DNA from 4 places in the Paenibacillus sp. J31P190 genome. Region 2 is predicted to be linked to each of the others. Evidence: predicted binding sites of a transcription regulator. Region 2 holds the regulator's gene; each other region holds the start of a gene.
What was found. The regulator LexA, encoded in region 2, represses DNA repair genes until DNA is damaged. The targets are predictions, from matches to a motif close to CGAACATATGTTCG.
Positions count from the first base shown of each region.

Region 1: a site for LexA is predicted at 1,980-1,993, ahead of AC58U0_RS19660 (YolD-like family protein). Genes of this name have one in related genera too.
Region 3: a site for LexA is predicted at 1,938-1,951, ahead of AC58U0_RS07700 (DNA polymerase IV). Genes of this name have one in related genera too.
Region 4: a site for LexA is predicted at 2,152-2,165, ahead of AC58U0_RS14455 (YhjD family protein). Genes of this name have one in related genera too.

Region 1 is NZ_JCAUAS010000011.1:18,814-22,795, reverse strand. It holds gene AC58U0_RS19680 (FAD-dependent oxidoreductase) at 1-14, shown strand, start outside; gene AC58U0_RS19675 (TetR/AcrR family transcriptional regulator) at 82-696, shown strand; gene AC58U0_RS19670 (hypothetical protein) at 881-1,021, opposite strand; gene AC58U0_RS19665 (DJ-1/PfpI family protein) at 1,257-1,817, opposite strand; gene AC58U0_RS19660 (YolD-like family protein) at 2,014-2,241, shown strand; gene AC58U0_RS19655 (DMT family transporter) at 2,479-3,351, shown strand; gene AC58U0_RS19650 (ABC transporter ATP-binding protein) at 3,408-3,982, shown strand, end outside.
Region 2 is NZ_JCAUAS010000002.1:249,129-253,110, forward strand. It holds gene AC58U0_RS04750 (HAD family hydrolase) at 1-267, opposite strand, end outside; gene AC58U0_RS04755 (DUF896 domain-containing protein) at 311-493, opposite strand; gene AC58U0_RS04760 (LysM peptidoglycan-binding domain-containing protein) at 637-1,044, opposite strand; gene lexA (transcriptional repressor LexA) at 1,193-1,810, shown strand; gene AC58U0_RS04770 (aminopeptidase) at 2,385-3,623, opposite strand; gene glnA (type I glutamate--ammonia ligase) at 3,733-3,982, opposite strand, start outside.
Region 3 is NZ_JCAUAS010000003.1:145,128-149,109, reverse strand. It holds gene AC58U0_RS07710 (TlpA family protein disulfide reductase) at 1-96, shown strand, start outside; gene cimA (citramalate synthase) at 191-1,810, opposite strand; gene AC58U0_RS07700 (DNA polymerase IV) at 2,025-3,326, shown strand; gene mobB (molybdopterin-guanine dinucleotide biosynthesis protein B) at 3,333-3,833, shown strand; gene AC58U0_RS07690 (ferredoxin) at 3,908-3,982, shown strand, end outside.
Region 4 is NZ_JCAUAS010000006.1:208,526-212,507, forward strand. It holds gene AC58U0_RS14445 (YhjD family protein) at 1-486, opposite strand, end outside; gene AC58U0_RS14450 (DNA polymerase IV) at 483-1,760, opposite strand; gene AC58U0_RS14455 (YhjD family protein) at 1,757-2,134, opposite strand; gene AC58U0_RS14460 (stage VI sporulation protein F) at 2,344-2,631, opposite strand; gene AC58U0_RS14465 (DUF1294 domain-containing protein) at 2,760-3,026, opposite strand; gene AC58U0_RS14470 (alpha-L-fucosidase) at 3,122-3,982, opposite strand, start outside.

The sequences.
Region 1 (3,982 bases), on a different contig from region 2:
CGGCAAGGCAATAGTGATTTTAAAAATCGGATTTGTTATACTGATAGATATCTATATCGTCCGGCAAAGGAGCACTCGACATTGGCACCATTAAACGATGAACAATTGCATCAAATCCGCGATGAACGAAGAGAACAAATTAAGGCGGCGGCCATCCAGGTGTTTGCCCATAAAGGTATCGTTAGCGCGAAGATGAGCATGATCGCAGAAAAAGCAGGTATTAGCAACGGGCTGCTCTACCATTATTACAAATCGAAAGATGAGTTGTTTATGTCGCTTGTTCAAGAGGCGATGGTCGAAACGGAAGCGGCCATGCGAAGCATCTATGAAATGCCGGGAACGCCAATCGAGAAAATTAGGGCTTTGACGGCGGAAATTCTCGATGAAAGCGGAGCACCGTACTTCATGCTCATCCACCAGGCGCGTACGTCCGACGGTGTGCCCGTAACGGTTAAGCACCTTCTGGAGCAGTATTCGATGGATACTTTTATTGAGATGCTGCTTCCGTTATACCAAGAGGGACAGCAGGTCGGAGAATTGGCGGCAGGAGACCCTAGAGAGCTTATCGCCTGTTTTTTATCTGTCCTTACCGGTATCATGGTCATCAATGCGAACGGGATTGATGACTATCGAATTCCGAAGGTCGATATGTTGATGCGGTTAATTGCCCCTCTGTATCGAGTAACAAATAATTAATTTAATATTCGTATGAAAACTAATCTTGAATATAGAATGTCTCCCTACACGCAAAACGAGCCTTAGAAGTGATTCTAGAGGCTCGTTTAATTTTATTATTTTGGAATCTAGAAATATCGGACTTTTTCAGTTCTCTCTTGATTCTGCATCAGTTTAGAACTGTTCAAAGAAATCTGGGCTAGACTCAGCACCAACCTCTCTCAGGCCAATCATCCGCATAAATCGTTGGACCCGGCCAGTCATTTGCACTGGCTGCTCCCGAGAATGTTAGTAACATACAGACTACTAAAAACCCCGTAATAAAACCTAATCTTAATTTTCTCATCAATATTTGCCTCCTTTTTTGTGTGTTTATTAAGCGAAAATCCTTGGAAAACATATCTTAACAGAGATAGGTAATATTTTACAGAGTTAAATAGACCAATACTTTATGCCCTCAAATATTTGAGATAACTTTTAAATATGGGATAAATTACCTATATCCGGTAAGCTTGTAGAAAAAAATACGGTAAGGCCAAGCAGACTGCAAAAAACGAGGATTATTATAAAATCAACGTAAGTTATTTGGAGAGCAGTTTCAAAAACTCGCGCATGAAGCCTGGTAAATCCGGCCAAGCGTGACCAGTGACTAATTTCCCATCCACATGAAGTGAATCTGTCGTATATAAGGCTCCGAGCTGCTCAACATCTAAACGGCAAGCGTTATAGGCAGTCATGGTGCGGCCTTCAAAAAAGCGGTTGTCTTTTAAAGCGGAGAATACCTGTGCAGCATGACAAATAGCGCCGATTGGTTTATCAGCTTCAAGAAAGTGACGAATAATGCGCGGAACATGCTCGTTCGAACGAATGTATTCTGGGGCTCTGCCTCCAGGAATGATTAAACCATCATATTGACTAGGATCTACATCAACGAAAGCGATGTGTGACGGAAGCAGATGCCCTGGCTTCTCTGTGTAGGTCTCCCAATCGTCGATAAAATCGTGAACAACTGTACGAAGAACTTTCTTAGTCGGTGAAGCAATTACGGCCTCGTATCCTTCCTCTAATACACGAAAATAGGGGTAATACACTTCCAGAACTTCTGCAGCGTCACCGGTTAGAATTAAGATGCTCTTTGACATGGAATCACTCCTTGGAAATAGATGGTAACCCACATACAATTATGAATAAACCTCGTTTCGTTGTAAACGGGTGGAATTTGATACGATTTGTCGAATCCAACGAATGAAACTCTATATCCAAAGACTCTTTACCACTCGAACTACTAAAAGTATAATAAGTACAGAACAAATGTTCTGGAAGTGGAGTGGAGTCATAATGAGTATTAGTAATCGTGAGAATAAAAAGATAGCCAACGTAATGGCTAATGCCTTACTTAGCCAGCAATTTATTAGTGTAAAGATTTATAATGAGGCTGGGGATGGGCAAATTACAGGTCTAATCACCAAAATTGATCAAGAGATAAGAAGAGTAAAGCTATCCCACGAAAATGGTACGGATTGGGTAGCATTTGACGATATTTTGAATGTAGAATTGGTGGAATAAAATACGCACTGGTCGCAGTGGCACAGCATGTAAAGCGGTATTTTCTTAGTTGAACTTTGGTGCCTAAATCAACCCTATTGTTGTATAATCAATTAAACGTTTTGAAAGTGAGCTGAAGCTGATGATGTGGTCACCATTATTTGAAAATGATGTACCTGTAGTTATTCTCCCTTAACGGTAGAATAACTACAACTCCGTTAAGGACAGGAAATGTCTTGAAAAAACGGAGGGTACAACATGAAAAAAACGTTATTAGGTTCTTTATACTTATCACTCGCTGCTAGTATTTGGGGCGGGATGTATGTTGTGGTAAAAGTTGTGGTAGACGTTATACCACCCCTTGAATTAGTATGGCTCCGCTATGTTATTGCGATTTTTGCATTGCTAGTTATTGGCGTCGTAACAAAACAATCATGGCGGATTGCTAAACGAGACTGGCCATTAATTTTCATTATTGGGCTTGTTGGAAATACAATTTCTATCGTAACCCAAGAAGTAGGTACGATGCTCTCTAATGCACAAATGGGTGCCATTATTACTTCAACGACACCCGCATTTATGGTGCTGTTTGCGCGTATCATCTTAAAAGAAAAAATTACATTTAAAAAGGCAATTTCTATTGTTTTAGCAACAACAGGTGTCTGTGCGATTGTTGGAAATGCCCATATCGATTTATCTCATCAACTTGGTGGCGTATCACTGCTTATTGCAGCACTAACATGGTCGCTTATGTCTGTTCTTATTAAACGTGTACCAGAGCATTATTCACCAATTGTCGTAACGAGCTATGCTACTCTTGTGGCAATCGCCTTACTAACGCCTTATACAATTACTCGCTTAGATGAGCTCGATTTTCAAGCCATGATGCATCCAGCTATTTGGGGTGGTCTTTTATTCTTAGGCGTTATTTCCACTGCATGTGGGTTTTTACTTTGGAATCGTGGACTTCAAATGCTTAACGCTTCAAGTGGCGGATTATTCTTCTTTTTTCAGCCTATAGTAGGTACTTTTTTAGGGTGGCTATTACTAGGTGAGCAAGTTGGCCTGTCTTTTGGGATAGGTACCTTATTAATTTTTATTGGTGTACTATTGGTCATTCGAGAAAAATAAGTGTCAAAAATGGCACAAGAATCACTAGTAGGAATATCGAAAGGGAGGAACCAACCTTGGTTAACGCCATCATAGAAGTGGACGGACTCGTCAAAAGGTATGGCAAATTCACTGCGGTGAATGGAATTAACTTCCAAGTGCGTGAAGGGGAAGTGTTCGGACTGCTCGGGCCAAATGGGGCAGGCAAAACGACAACGATGGAAATGATCGAAGGTTTGCGGCGTCCGGACGAAGGGAGGGCACTTGTTGCAGGCTTCGATACGAAAAAGGATTTGAATAAGGTTAAGGAAATCATCGGCGTTCAGCTCCAATCGACTTCGCTATTCGACCTGCTCCACGTCCACGAGATTATCCGCATGTACGCAAGCTTTTATCCAAGCTCAGTGCCGATCGAGCCGCTGCTCGACGACATGATATTGCGCGAAAAAAAGAATGACCGCGTCAAAAACTTATCCGGCGGTCAGAAGCAGCGACTCGCCATTGCGTTGGCGCTCGTGAATGATCCGAAGGTGGTTTTTCTGGATGAGCCGACAACCGGACTCGATCCTCAAGCCCGGCGTACGTTGTGGGATATCGTGCTCCGCCTGAAGGAGCGCGGTAAGACGGTGGTGATCTCAACGCACTACATGGA
Region 2 (3,982 bases):
CTTACGAAAATTCTCATTCTCACCTTGTGTGAAATTAGCCCATAAGCCTTCAAAGGGATTAATCCCAATCATCTTCGTAAACGCAAAGGTTTCAAAAGATTCATATAAAGAACGCGCTTCCTTGCGAACAGAGGCTTCCAATTCCGCGGGATTCACCGCAACGTGCTTTGCAGCTTCAGCACATGTCGCTTCGAATGCTTCCTGCACACTGCGATCATCCCACAGAAGCGTGTCATCTAAATCAAAAAGCACAGCTTTCAACGTCATCATTCATTTCCCCTTTTGAATGTTGTATCTATATGAGCAGCGATTACTCTTCGTCCGTAAACTTGATGGAATCAAGTTGAACTTTAAGATTGCCGCGGAATGCTTCAATATATTTCTTTCTGAGTTCGTTGCGTTCATCGATTTCCGCATCTGTTAAGCCAACAGTTTTCGCTTTACGAGCAAGCTCATTAATACGTTCGATATTCTCTTCCATGTTGTCACTCATAATGATCCTCCCAGTCAAAAATTCAATATGAGTACTACTTTGCCATCCCTATTAAGGAATGTCAAGAGACAACAAAAAGAGGCATAGGAACATGTGTCCAAGCCTCATCATATTTAGAGTCTATTAAAAATAGCAGAGTGAATTTAAGGAAGCAATAAAACCTGTCCTTCTTTCAAGGAGCTGGTGGATAAATGATTGATTGTCTTTAATTTATGTGTGTAGGAACGAACGTTCTCATCGCTTTTTTTATGTGTGGAAGCAATATCCCAGAGTGTGTCTCCACGTTGAATAACGACTTGATCTTGTACGACAGCTTTCGGAGTGATGTTAATAGGTGTCATGGAAACTGCGGTCTTTGCAGTTGCAGCCCCATCCCCTGCATAGGCTTGAACCATAGCACCAAATGAAAACACAGTACCAAGAATAACTGCTAATAAAATGAAGCGAACAATTGCTTTTGTATAACTAGAATGAAATGTCATCCCTTTGGATGTGCTAGCAGATCTATGAGGTGCGTTTGTTGTGTTAGTGTTTGTATAAGCCATATACATGAATAATCATCTCCCAAACATTTGTTCTGGTATTAGAATAACACGAACACATGTTTGAGTCAACCCTTTCTCTCGAACTTATGTTTGTACGAACTCGGGTTCTATGTTATACTTTGGGTAATGATTCCCAGTATTGGAGTGATAACTATTGAGTAAGATTTCGCAGCGTCAACAAGCTATATTGGAATTCATTAAGAATGAAGTGAAAGATAAGGGGTACCCACCTTCCGTTAGAGAAATCGGCGAGGCAGTTGGACTAGCTTCTAGTTCTACAGTTCATGGACATTTGGAGCGTCTTGAGAAGAAAGGTATGATTCGTCGAGATCCTACAAAGCCGCGTGCTATTGAAATTCTAGGACTTGACGGTGCGGAAACGCATTTTGCAGTTTCTGTAGCTCGTGTACCTCTCGTTGGTAAAGTTACAGCCGGTGTGCCTATTACAGCAACAGAGAACATCGAAGACTACTTCCCTCTTCCTGTCAGCATGGTAGGAGATAATAATGTGTTCATGCTTAGCGTCATGGGTGACAGTATGATCGAAGCCGGTATTCATAATGGCGATTATGTCATCGTAAAGCAGCAGCAAACCGCTAATAACGGGGACATTGTTGTAGCAATGACGGAAGATGATGAAGCAACGGTGAAACGCTTTTACAAGGAGAAGGATCATATTCGTCTTCAACCGGAGAACTCGGCTTTGCAGCCAATCCTTTTGAAACATGTTACGATTCTTGGCCGTGTCATTGGTTTGTTCCGGGATATGTAATAGCACTACAGCCCTTATTCTACATACAATGCCAATGATAAAGAACCGAGAGGACAATAGTCCCTCGGTTCTTTTGGATGTAAACAGCCTTAAATTACATGGAGCAATGGGGCAAATTGAGGAACTTAAAAGATAGTGAGGCAATCGATCCAAGTATAGATATTTCAAAGTTAATGAAATGGGCTTTAATCCCGTCATAGCCAAAAAGGCTGAACTGTGGATTCAGATAAGAGCCTTTAGAGACTGCTATTACGTCATTATGATCAAATTTTGCGGAAATAGAAGCTTCTTGAGACTTCTATTCGGTAATATTTGGCCCTATTTGATTCAACTTTAAGGAATAGGAGTCTTTAAAGACTTCTATTCTTAATATTTCCACACTTTTGAACAAATTAGCGGTCTCTAGAGACTTCTATTTTCTATTTTCTATTTTCTATTTTCTAGCTTCTAGCTTCCTTTTTCCTTCTGCGGTCTTCATCAGCTATCTGCTATCTGCTATCTGCTATCTAACCCCTTGATAAACCCAGGAGTACTCACACCTTTGGAATTAAGCTAACAAATCAGATAAATACAACTAAAATGCAAGCGCCCAATTTCCACGACGGAAAATAGGCTCAATTGTACCATCACCAAGAACACCATCGATCTCAAGATCAGCCGTCCCAATCATGAAATCCACATGAATCAAACTGGTGTTCCCACCTCGAGCTTTCAGCTCTTCACTTGATAAAGATACGCCATCCTGCAAATTGATCGGGTAGCAGCTGCCTAAGGCCAGATGGCAGGATGCATTCTCATCGATGCCCGTATTGTAGAAAATGCGGTCAAGATTAGAGATCGGCGAATCAAAAGGTACGAGCGCAACTTCTCCCAAATAGCGTGCGCCCTCATCCATATCCAGCAACCTTGCTAGATGCTCATAGCCGACTTCTGCCTGATAATCCACAACTTTCCCGTCCTCGAATTTGAACGAAAACCGATCCACAAGCGCCCCATTCACATTTAATGGCTTGGTGCTCGACACCGTCCCATGAACACCTGTTCGCTTAGGCATCGTGAAAACTTCCTCGGTTGGCATATTCGCCACGAATCGTATTCCACTTGCGTTCTCCGCATCACCGCCAAGCCAAATGTGACCCTCCGGCAATTCGACACGTAAATCTGTACCTGCCGCTCGATATTGAAGCGCCTCGTATTGCTTCTCATTTAACACGCTGCGAACGCGCTTCAATTGATCCATATGAACTCGCCAAGCAGCTACCGGATCCTCTTCATAAACGCGATTTATCCGGAAAATTGCCTCCCACATCGCATCTACCCTCTGTTCTTCAGGCAAATCGGCATACACTTTGGATGCCCACGCTACCGTAGGCGCTTTGATTAAGCACCAACTGAACTTACTTGTTCTCACATAGTGTTGATACTTTGCTCTAGCCGTAGCCATCGATTTGGATGCTCTAGAAATCATGCTTGCATCAATACCTGCGTACAAATCAGGATCCGGTACTTTGATATTCAGTAAAGCTCCACCATTTTCTACAAAGCGTTCTAACATACTCGTATACCACTCTGGATAATAATCAAAAGCTTCATCATTGGCATATTCAAATCTGCTGCGAGTTATCACATCATCCTGCCAGTGCACTTGGACAAAATTTGCCCCTTCCTCATAGGCTTTTTTCACGATAAGTCTAGTTAAATCTAAGGATTCTATCGGCGACTCTATCATCAGATCCTGGCCTTTATGGAGGTTAACCCCAACCTTAACTACAAGCTCAGCGTACTTCTCCAAATTAATTTGAAAGTTGTCCAACATACTTATGATCTCCTTCGCGTGAAAAAGCCCATCAGTTCAGAATCGTTCCTGAAGGCTGACGGGCTTTTCATATCTAATTGTTGCTTAATATCAACTTGCTAGGCGATTAATAAAGGGACAGATATTGATCTCTTTCCCATTGGTGAACTTGTGTGCGGTACATATCCCACTCAATTTCTTTAAGTTCATAGAAATGAGCCAGAGCATGTTCGCCAAGTGTATCGCAAATCACATCATTGCGAAGCAGCTCGTCCAACGCTTGTTTCAAGTTCAATGGTAAAGTAGGAATACCATCGCTCTCTCTTTCCTCTTCAGTCATCACATAGATGTTACGATCAGTAGGAGGAGGAAGCTGC
Region 3 (3,982 bases), on a different contig from region 2:
TTCTTAATCGATAAAAATGGGGTCATTCGCGAGGTTGTTCATGTACTCTCTCCTAGAGATTTGGACAAGAAAATTGCAAGTCTCATTAAAGAGTAAAAAAGCTGCAAGAGAAGCGCCGATGGTTGGCGTACTCTTTGCAGCTTTTTTACTCTTTAAACGCGATCGTTCAACCTTGAGTGAAGTTTACTCATTAATGGTTTACTAAACCTAGGCGCTCTTGTTGATCCTTGTTCGCAGGCTCGACACGTTTTCTTCCGATTAATGCATAACGCAAGCTATCTACGAGAGCATACCAGCTCGCTTCAATAATGTTACTGGACACACCAAGTGTGTTCCATGTGGTATTGAAGTCAGTCGATTCCATCAGAACGCGAACCTTACCCGCAGTAGCGCCTTTCACATCAAGGACACGTACCTTATAGTCGGAGAGATGAACGTTCTTAATATCAGGGTAATATTGGATCAGCGCTTTACGCAAGGCATTGTCAAGAGCATTTACAGGACCGTTGCCTTCTGCCGCGGTATAGATCGTTTCGCCATGAACCTTCACTTTAACAATGGCTTCGGAGACAACCGATTGATTAGCGGACTTCTCAACAAGCATTTTGAATGATTCTAATGTGAAAATCTCTTCTAGACCTTCGAATGCTTCGCGCAGCAAAAGTTCCAGTGTGGCATCGGCTCCTTCGAATTGATAGCCTTGATGCTCGAGATCTTTAATTTTCTCAATGACTTCTTTGGTTTTCTGATGTTCTTTATTAAAGTCTAGATTCAGTTCTTGGGCTTTCACAAGTACATTGCTTTGCCCCGCAAGCTCTGAAACAAGTACACGTTGTTTATTGCCGACAAGTTCAGGCTTCGTATGCTCATACGTACTAGCATCCTTGAGAATGGCTGAAACGTGAATACCGCCTTTATGCGCAAATGCCGCATTCCCGACATAAGGCTGATTAACAGGCATATGCATGTTGGCGATTTCGCTAATGTATCTCGAAACTGGCGTTAATGATTTGAGTTGCTCCTCGGAAATAACCGAATAACCAAGCTTTAACTGAAGGTTAGGGATGATGGAGCTAAGGTTAGCATTACCGCAGCGTTCTCCATAGCCATTAATAGTTCCTTGGACCTGTCCTGCTCCTGCTTGTACAGCGGCAAGGCTGTTTGCTACACCTAATTCACAATCATTATGAGCGTGAATTCCGATGGGGGTGGTGACATTCTGTTTAACAGTAGTGACAATGGCAGTAACTTCTCCAGGTAATGAGCCGCCGTTAGTGTCACATAGGACTATCCAATCAGCTCCGGCATCTTGTGCTTTTTTGATTGTTTGCAGCGCGTACTCGGGATTATTCTTGTAACCGTCGAAGAAATGCTCGGCATCGTAGATGACTTCAAGTCCGCTGCTTTTTAAATAAAGAACGGAGTCGTAGATCATGGCAAGATTTTCTTCAAGTGTAGTTTGAATAGCCGTTGTGACATGGAAGTCCCAGGACTTACCGAATATAGTTGCTACCTGAGCGCCTGACTCCACGAGTCTGTTCAGATTAATATCATCCGCAGCAATGGAATCTTTACGTCGCGTGCTGCCGAAGGCAGTAATCTTCGCATTTGTGAACTTCATTTCGCGAGCGCGTTCAAAAAATTCAATATCTTTGCTGTTGCTGCCCGGCCATCCGCCTTCAATATAATGAACCCCAAGCTCATCGAGCTTGCGGGCAATTTTAATTTTATCCTCGACGGATAAGCTGATGCCTTCTCCTTGCGTACCGTCTCGTAGTGTGGTGTCGAAGATTTTGACTGATGTTGGCATAGGTTCCTCCTTCAAAAGCTAGCAAAGTGACTTCGGTGCTTGATGTGCAGGTGCTTGTGCTTGCTTTAAAGCGCTAATGTATAATTTACGATTATATCATAATAGTATGGGTAAAGACATCATAACGCAAAAATACGTTTGCTTGAAAGTATAATTTTTTGTATGCTGAAAATGGCTCTAATAGTTGGTCGTTTATCAATGGGAGGGAATATAAATGGTGACAACTCAGCATCATTATCCCAAGCAAGGTAGAGTCATTTTGCATATAGATATGAATGCATTCTATTGCTCTGTTCATGAGGCTGTTGAGCCTGATTTATATAAAGGAAAGCCTTTGGCTGTTGCTGGGAGTGTTGAGCTTCGTAAAGGGATTATTGTTACTTCATCTTATGCGGCGCGCGCTGTGGGGATCAAGACAGGTATGCAAGTTAGGCAAGCGATGAAGTTGTGTCCGGATTTGATACTGATAAGACCTGATTTCGAGCTATATCGCAGCTTCTCAAGGCGGTTTATGCAGATAGCCTATAGTTATTCACCTATGGTGGAATCCATGTCAATCGATGAGTGTTTCGTCGATATAACAGGGTCCAAGCAATTTGGAACGCCACTTGAGATCGCGAATAACATTCAGCAACAGATCATGAAGGAACTGAGTCTGCCCTGTTCGATTGGCGTTGCCCCCAATAAGCTGCTTGCTAAGATGGGTTCCGATATGAAGAAGCCGAATGGGATATCTGTGCTTCGTCTGCGAGATGTTCCTACCGTATTGTGGGACAAACCGTGCAACTATTTATATGGGATTGGCAAAAAGACGGCGGATAAGCTGACTAGACTTGGCATCCACACGTTAGGTCAGCTGGCAGTTGGGGACGAGTTGCTGCTAAGTAAACACTTTGGCATCCTAGGTGCACATCTGAAACGTTCGGCTAATGGGATTGACCATTCCCTGGTAAACCCCGAACAAGAACAGAGTAAGTCCATTGGGCATACGACGACGCTTCCGCAGGATTTTACCGATACCAAAGAAATTCACCGAGTATTCTTAAATCTGGCAGATCAAGTGGCAAGAAGACTTCGAAAGCAGGAGCTGATGGCTTCTACGATCCAAATCACGATTCGTGATCCGGAGATGAGGACGATTACACGATCCGTAACCTTGCCTACGCCAACCGAGCATATGGACGATATTTATCGAACCTCGTGTCAGTTATATGATCATCAATGGGAGGAAGGCAACCCTGTTCGGCTGCTTGGGATTACGCTGCAGAATCTAACGATGAAGGAAGAAACGTTCGTTCAGTTGGATCTATTTGATTATGAAAAGCAGCCTAGACGAGAAAATTTGAACCGTATTATGGATGGACTTCGTGATAAATTTGGGGAAAATGCGATTCTAACCGCAGGGATGATGGGTGACAATCCTGCTACGTTAATTAGAAATCATAAAGCGAGAGGGACTTCCCTGCAAATGGATCATTTGAGGAACAATCCCCTTCACAAAGAAGAGGAGAAGTGACGAAAGATGGCGCATTGTATTGGCTTTGCCGGCTATTCGAACAGCGGAAAAACAACGTTAGTGGCTAAGTTAATCGTAGAAATGAAGCAGCGCGGCTATCGGATAGCCGTAATGAAACATGATGCGCATGGACATTATAAAGAAGCAGCAGGGACGGACTCCACAACTTTTGTAGAGTCGGGTGCAGAAGCAGTTGTAACTCTATCACCAGATGGGATTCATGTGTTCGAGAAGAAGCTAAAGCCAAGTCTAGAAGAACAGTTAAGTGCGTATGCACATCTAGACTATGTTTTTATCGAAGGCTTCAAGAAGGAAAAGCATCCAAAGATTGCTGTCTTCCGTACACTAGAGCAAAGTGAAATTATTCAAGTTCTTGAGCCTGAGCCCATTGCTATTGCAACAGATATGGACGATTTCACCTTTCATTTTGCAGCTTTTCCTTCCTTCGATTTGAACAATATCCCTGGTATAGCTGACTTTATTGAACAATATTTTGAGAGCAATTAATTTTAAGGTTTGAACTTTGTCCGTATTTATATTATATTTTACATTGAGGATAATTTGAGGAGGAGTTAGAAATCATGGCAAAGTATACATTTGTTGATAAAGATACTTGCATCGCTTGTGGCGCTTGCGGAGCTACAGCTCCAGACATC
Region 4 (3,982 bases), on a different contig from region 2:
AACTTTCGGAGCATTATACACAATTGCTACCAGATGGTCAATGTACCGTGCTGTTCGCACGCTAATTTCAGCACGCATGTAATCTTTAGCTATGATAAGCGCATCTTCATGCCCACGACATACATAGCGATAGTGAATGGCGCGGTCATTCTTTTCCTCTTCAAATAATTGAATGCTTCGCTGCATCATCTTGGTTTTAATTTCGCTTAAGTCGGTTTGTATATTCGCAGCAAGCGCATGAGCGACTCGGGCATAAAGCATTCGGAGCGTTTCGGAGGATCTCTCGATTTCACCGGCTTTTTTCTTGATCATCCCGTGCATGAGCGGCAGCAAGACATAATCTCGCATAATCCCAATGTCTTCCGCTGTGGGACGGTTGGCCGGAGCAGGTCTATCACTGCGTTGGTTTTGAAAAGCCTCTCGATGCTGCGGCAGCATCATCCTGCTGGATTCCCACAGGCCGTTTTTTTCCAATTTTTTGCTCATTTATAATGCCCTCCGATTTTGAGCGCCCTGTTCTGCGCTTGGCCGGCTGTTGTGAGCGAGGAAGCACGAACAATCGCCGCGTTGCCGAATCGGTCTTTGATACTGTCCGTCACTTTCTCAAGCGCTCGCGCCTTGATCTGATCCTCGAAGAGGGTAAGCTGATAAGTGTCATCATCTACTAACTGGCTCAGCATGACACCGGCGCGACGCACCGGCATGGTGTCCCAGAACTTGTAGAAAAGCTTTTTCACAGCTTGAAACACCGTACTTGTATGATTCGTAGGATCAGGCATCTTCATTTGACGCGAAAAGCCTGTCGGGGCGTCGAAAGGACTGCACATACAGCTTACAGTAACAATTGAAGCCATATAGCCTTTGCGCCTACAGTCGCGGCACACCTCTTCCGTAAGCTCGAGCAGGATGGTATCTACTTCAGAGGAGTCCGCATAATCCCTCGGCAATGTCATCATATGGCCTACGGACTTCGGAGGCGTATCAAACGTACCGGGCGTGACCGGACTATCATCGAGCCCATTCGCTGTTCGCCACATCACTTCGGCGTGAATGTCCGACTGCTTGCCGAAGCGTGCGCGAAATTTGTTCTTGAGCTGCGGCAGCGGCGTTTTTGCCACGTGGCCGATCGTATACATACCCAGCTTGGCAAAATGCGCGGTCATCCGCGAACCGACGCCAAACATTTTACTTACAGGCTGCTCCCACAAGTATTTCTCCACGTCTGATGGGTGCAGCGTGAATATGCCACTTTCATTCTTTTTAGCCCAAATATCGGTCGCAATCTTCGCTAGTATTTTATTAGAACTAATCCCTATGCGAACCTTTACCCCCGTTTGACTGAGCACCTTTAGCTGAATGGTTTTCGCAATCGTGATCGGATCACCGAACATAGATAAACTCGCCGTAACATCAAGGAACTGCTCATCAATACTGAAAATTTCAACAAGATCGGTAAACTCTTCGTAAATCTTGGTAATCTGCAGCGAAACATCAATGTAATGCTGCATGTGTGGACGCATCACGATCAGCTCAGGACACTTCTTAAGCGCTTCGCCCAACCGTTCGGCTGTGGATACGCCGTATTTCTTGGCCACGGGGCAGGCGGCTAGAATGATACCCGATCTCAGAGCAGGGTCTCCTGCAACAGCAACCGGTTTATCCTCCAAGCCCGGATGACCCGCTTTCTCCACACTGGCATAGAAGCTCTGACAATCCGCTAGGAAGATCGTTCGTTCCCCGCCGTAGCGATCTTTGCTCACCGCAATCCCCCCCGCATATTCATGAGCGTGGTCATAAGCTCAGCCTTGACCAAGCTGCGAAGCATCGTGAAATGATGAATGTAGCCTCGGACTTTGTACTCTACGTTAATGCCTAAGGCATTCATTTCGGTATGGATAACTTTAATATCTCGTTTCTTCATCTGGCTCTTAATACTTTGTAATTCCGGATAAATAGCCATTTCAACCTCTCTGAGATAAAAAAGAATATGATTGTACACGATTTTATCCTTATAAACCTTGAGCTCCTCCATGTCCCTTGCTAGCATATCGAGCAAAATGGGCAGCAGCGTGTATTCCTTAATAATTTGAACATCCTCTTCTGTCTCAATTCTTGAACTTGAACTAACTTTCATATTCCCACCACCATATGCGAACATATATTCGTGTTACTTATTATATACCGAACACGTATTCGTTATGCAAGTGAATTTTTTTGGAAACAAAAAAGGGCCCTTTTCATCAAGGAACCCCGTTTGGGAAACGTTAGTCTGTTTAAGTAATCGATGCCAGCCATGCAAAAGGCTAACGGGCATCGACCTTGCTGGTGGCGCTTTCTGTTCGCTTATCGAAACATGGACCATAGTTTAATCAAGTGAAAGGCATTGTTTGGATCAATCTTTTGGGCTAGGATAAACTCGAGAATTTGGTTTGTTTGGCTCCCGCTCAGCTTCTCGCCGAGAATGCCGGCAGCAAGCCCTATTAGGCGCGTAACCTTTGTATAATCTTGCAAATCAGCCTTCGTAACGCCCTGCAGCAGCATCTTCATGCGTTCCTTGATTTCCGGATTTTTCATCTTGAACTTTACGCGCTCCACGAGCGCAGGATCGATGCCATAATGCTGGTAACTCAATGTTCGCACCTCCGATACCTGTCATGTTCCTATCTTATGAGTGAAAACGCGCAAACTTGACTCATGGCTTTGTATAAAAAAAGAAAACAGCCGCCGCTGCCGGTGACTGTTTGTCTATTTAAGCCATGCTACATATAAATCGCTATCAGAATAACGCATATACAATTTAGCGCAACAAGCAGCGGTATGCCAATGACGAATGAGGTATGTTTTGTCTTATGGCGCCAAACCCGCATACCAAGCCACCCGCCAATCCCGCCACCGAGGGCAGCCAATATAAAAAGACGTTTTTCAGGCACTCTACGCCCGCCTTTTTTGGCTTGTCCCTTGTCGTGTCCCATTTCTATGAACGTAACGATATTCATCAGCAGTAAATAACAGAGGAAATAAGTCAAAGTTCCATACACCTTCGTTTCCAAAAAAATAGTAAGACTCTACTATCATCTTAAAAGCGAATGCGGACACGGTCAAATGTTAATTTATTTCCTTCTTAGAGTAACTCCAACTCCACGACCGTAGCTCTTTGATCCGGCAGCGGATAGCTGGAGTGCTCAGGTCTAGCGAAACTAATGAACGCATCGTCCGGATACTGGGCGGCATTCCAAGGACGGCTTAGGAAGAGCTCGGAACCGTCAGATAGCAACCTTGCTTTCTTCACCTTACCAGCCAACCCGTTTAAGTTAATAGGGCCTACGCTTTCCTCAAACAAGTGGGCATACAGCAGATTACCCTTTTGGGTATACCTGCCCCACTCCGGTTTCGGTAAGTAGGCTTGCCCGCAGCCGTAGATGCTGTCCCCATTTTTCTGAACCCAATCGCCGATCTCTGCCAAAATGTCGAGCGACTCCTTCGGAATCTCGCCGAGCGCATTCGGACCCACATTCAAAAGCAGATTCCCATTTTTGCTAACGCACTCTACCAACTTCCGAATAAGGGTAGTGGAAGATTTATATTGGAAATCTTGAGCTGCGTACCCCCAGTTATTATTCAGCGTGATACAAGCTTCCCATGGAAGTGAATTTCCCTCGTCATCTGTCACGCCTTGCGGCGGAATGATCTGTTCCGGTGAAGCAAAGTCACCCGAATAGCTGAGCGGATTTTTAGTGAAAATAGTTCCGCCTTCTTCACCGCTTGCGTCCAATCGGTTGTCTACGATGATAAGTGGCTGCAGAGATCGAATCATCGCCATCAGCTCGGTTGCTTTCCATGTCTCCCCCTTCATGCGATCGTAAGAGAAGTCAAACCACATCACATCCAACTTACCATAGTTCGTCAGCAACTCTCTTACTTGCCCATGCATATACTGAAGGTACCGATCGAACGTCTCCGGATTTCTTGTATAGCTCTCATT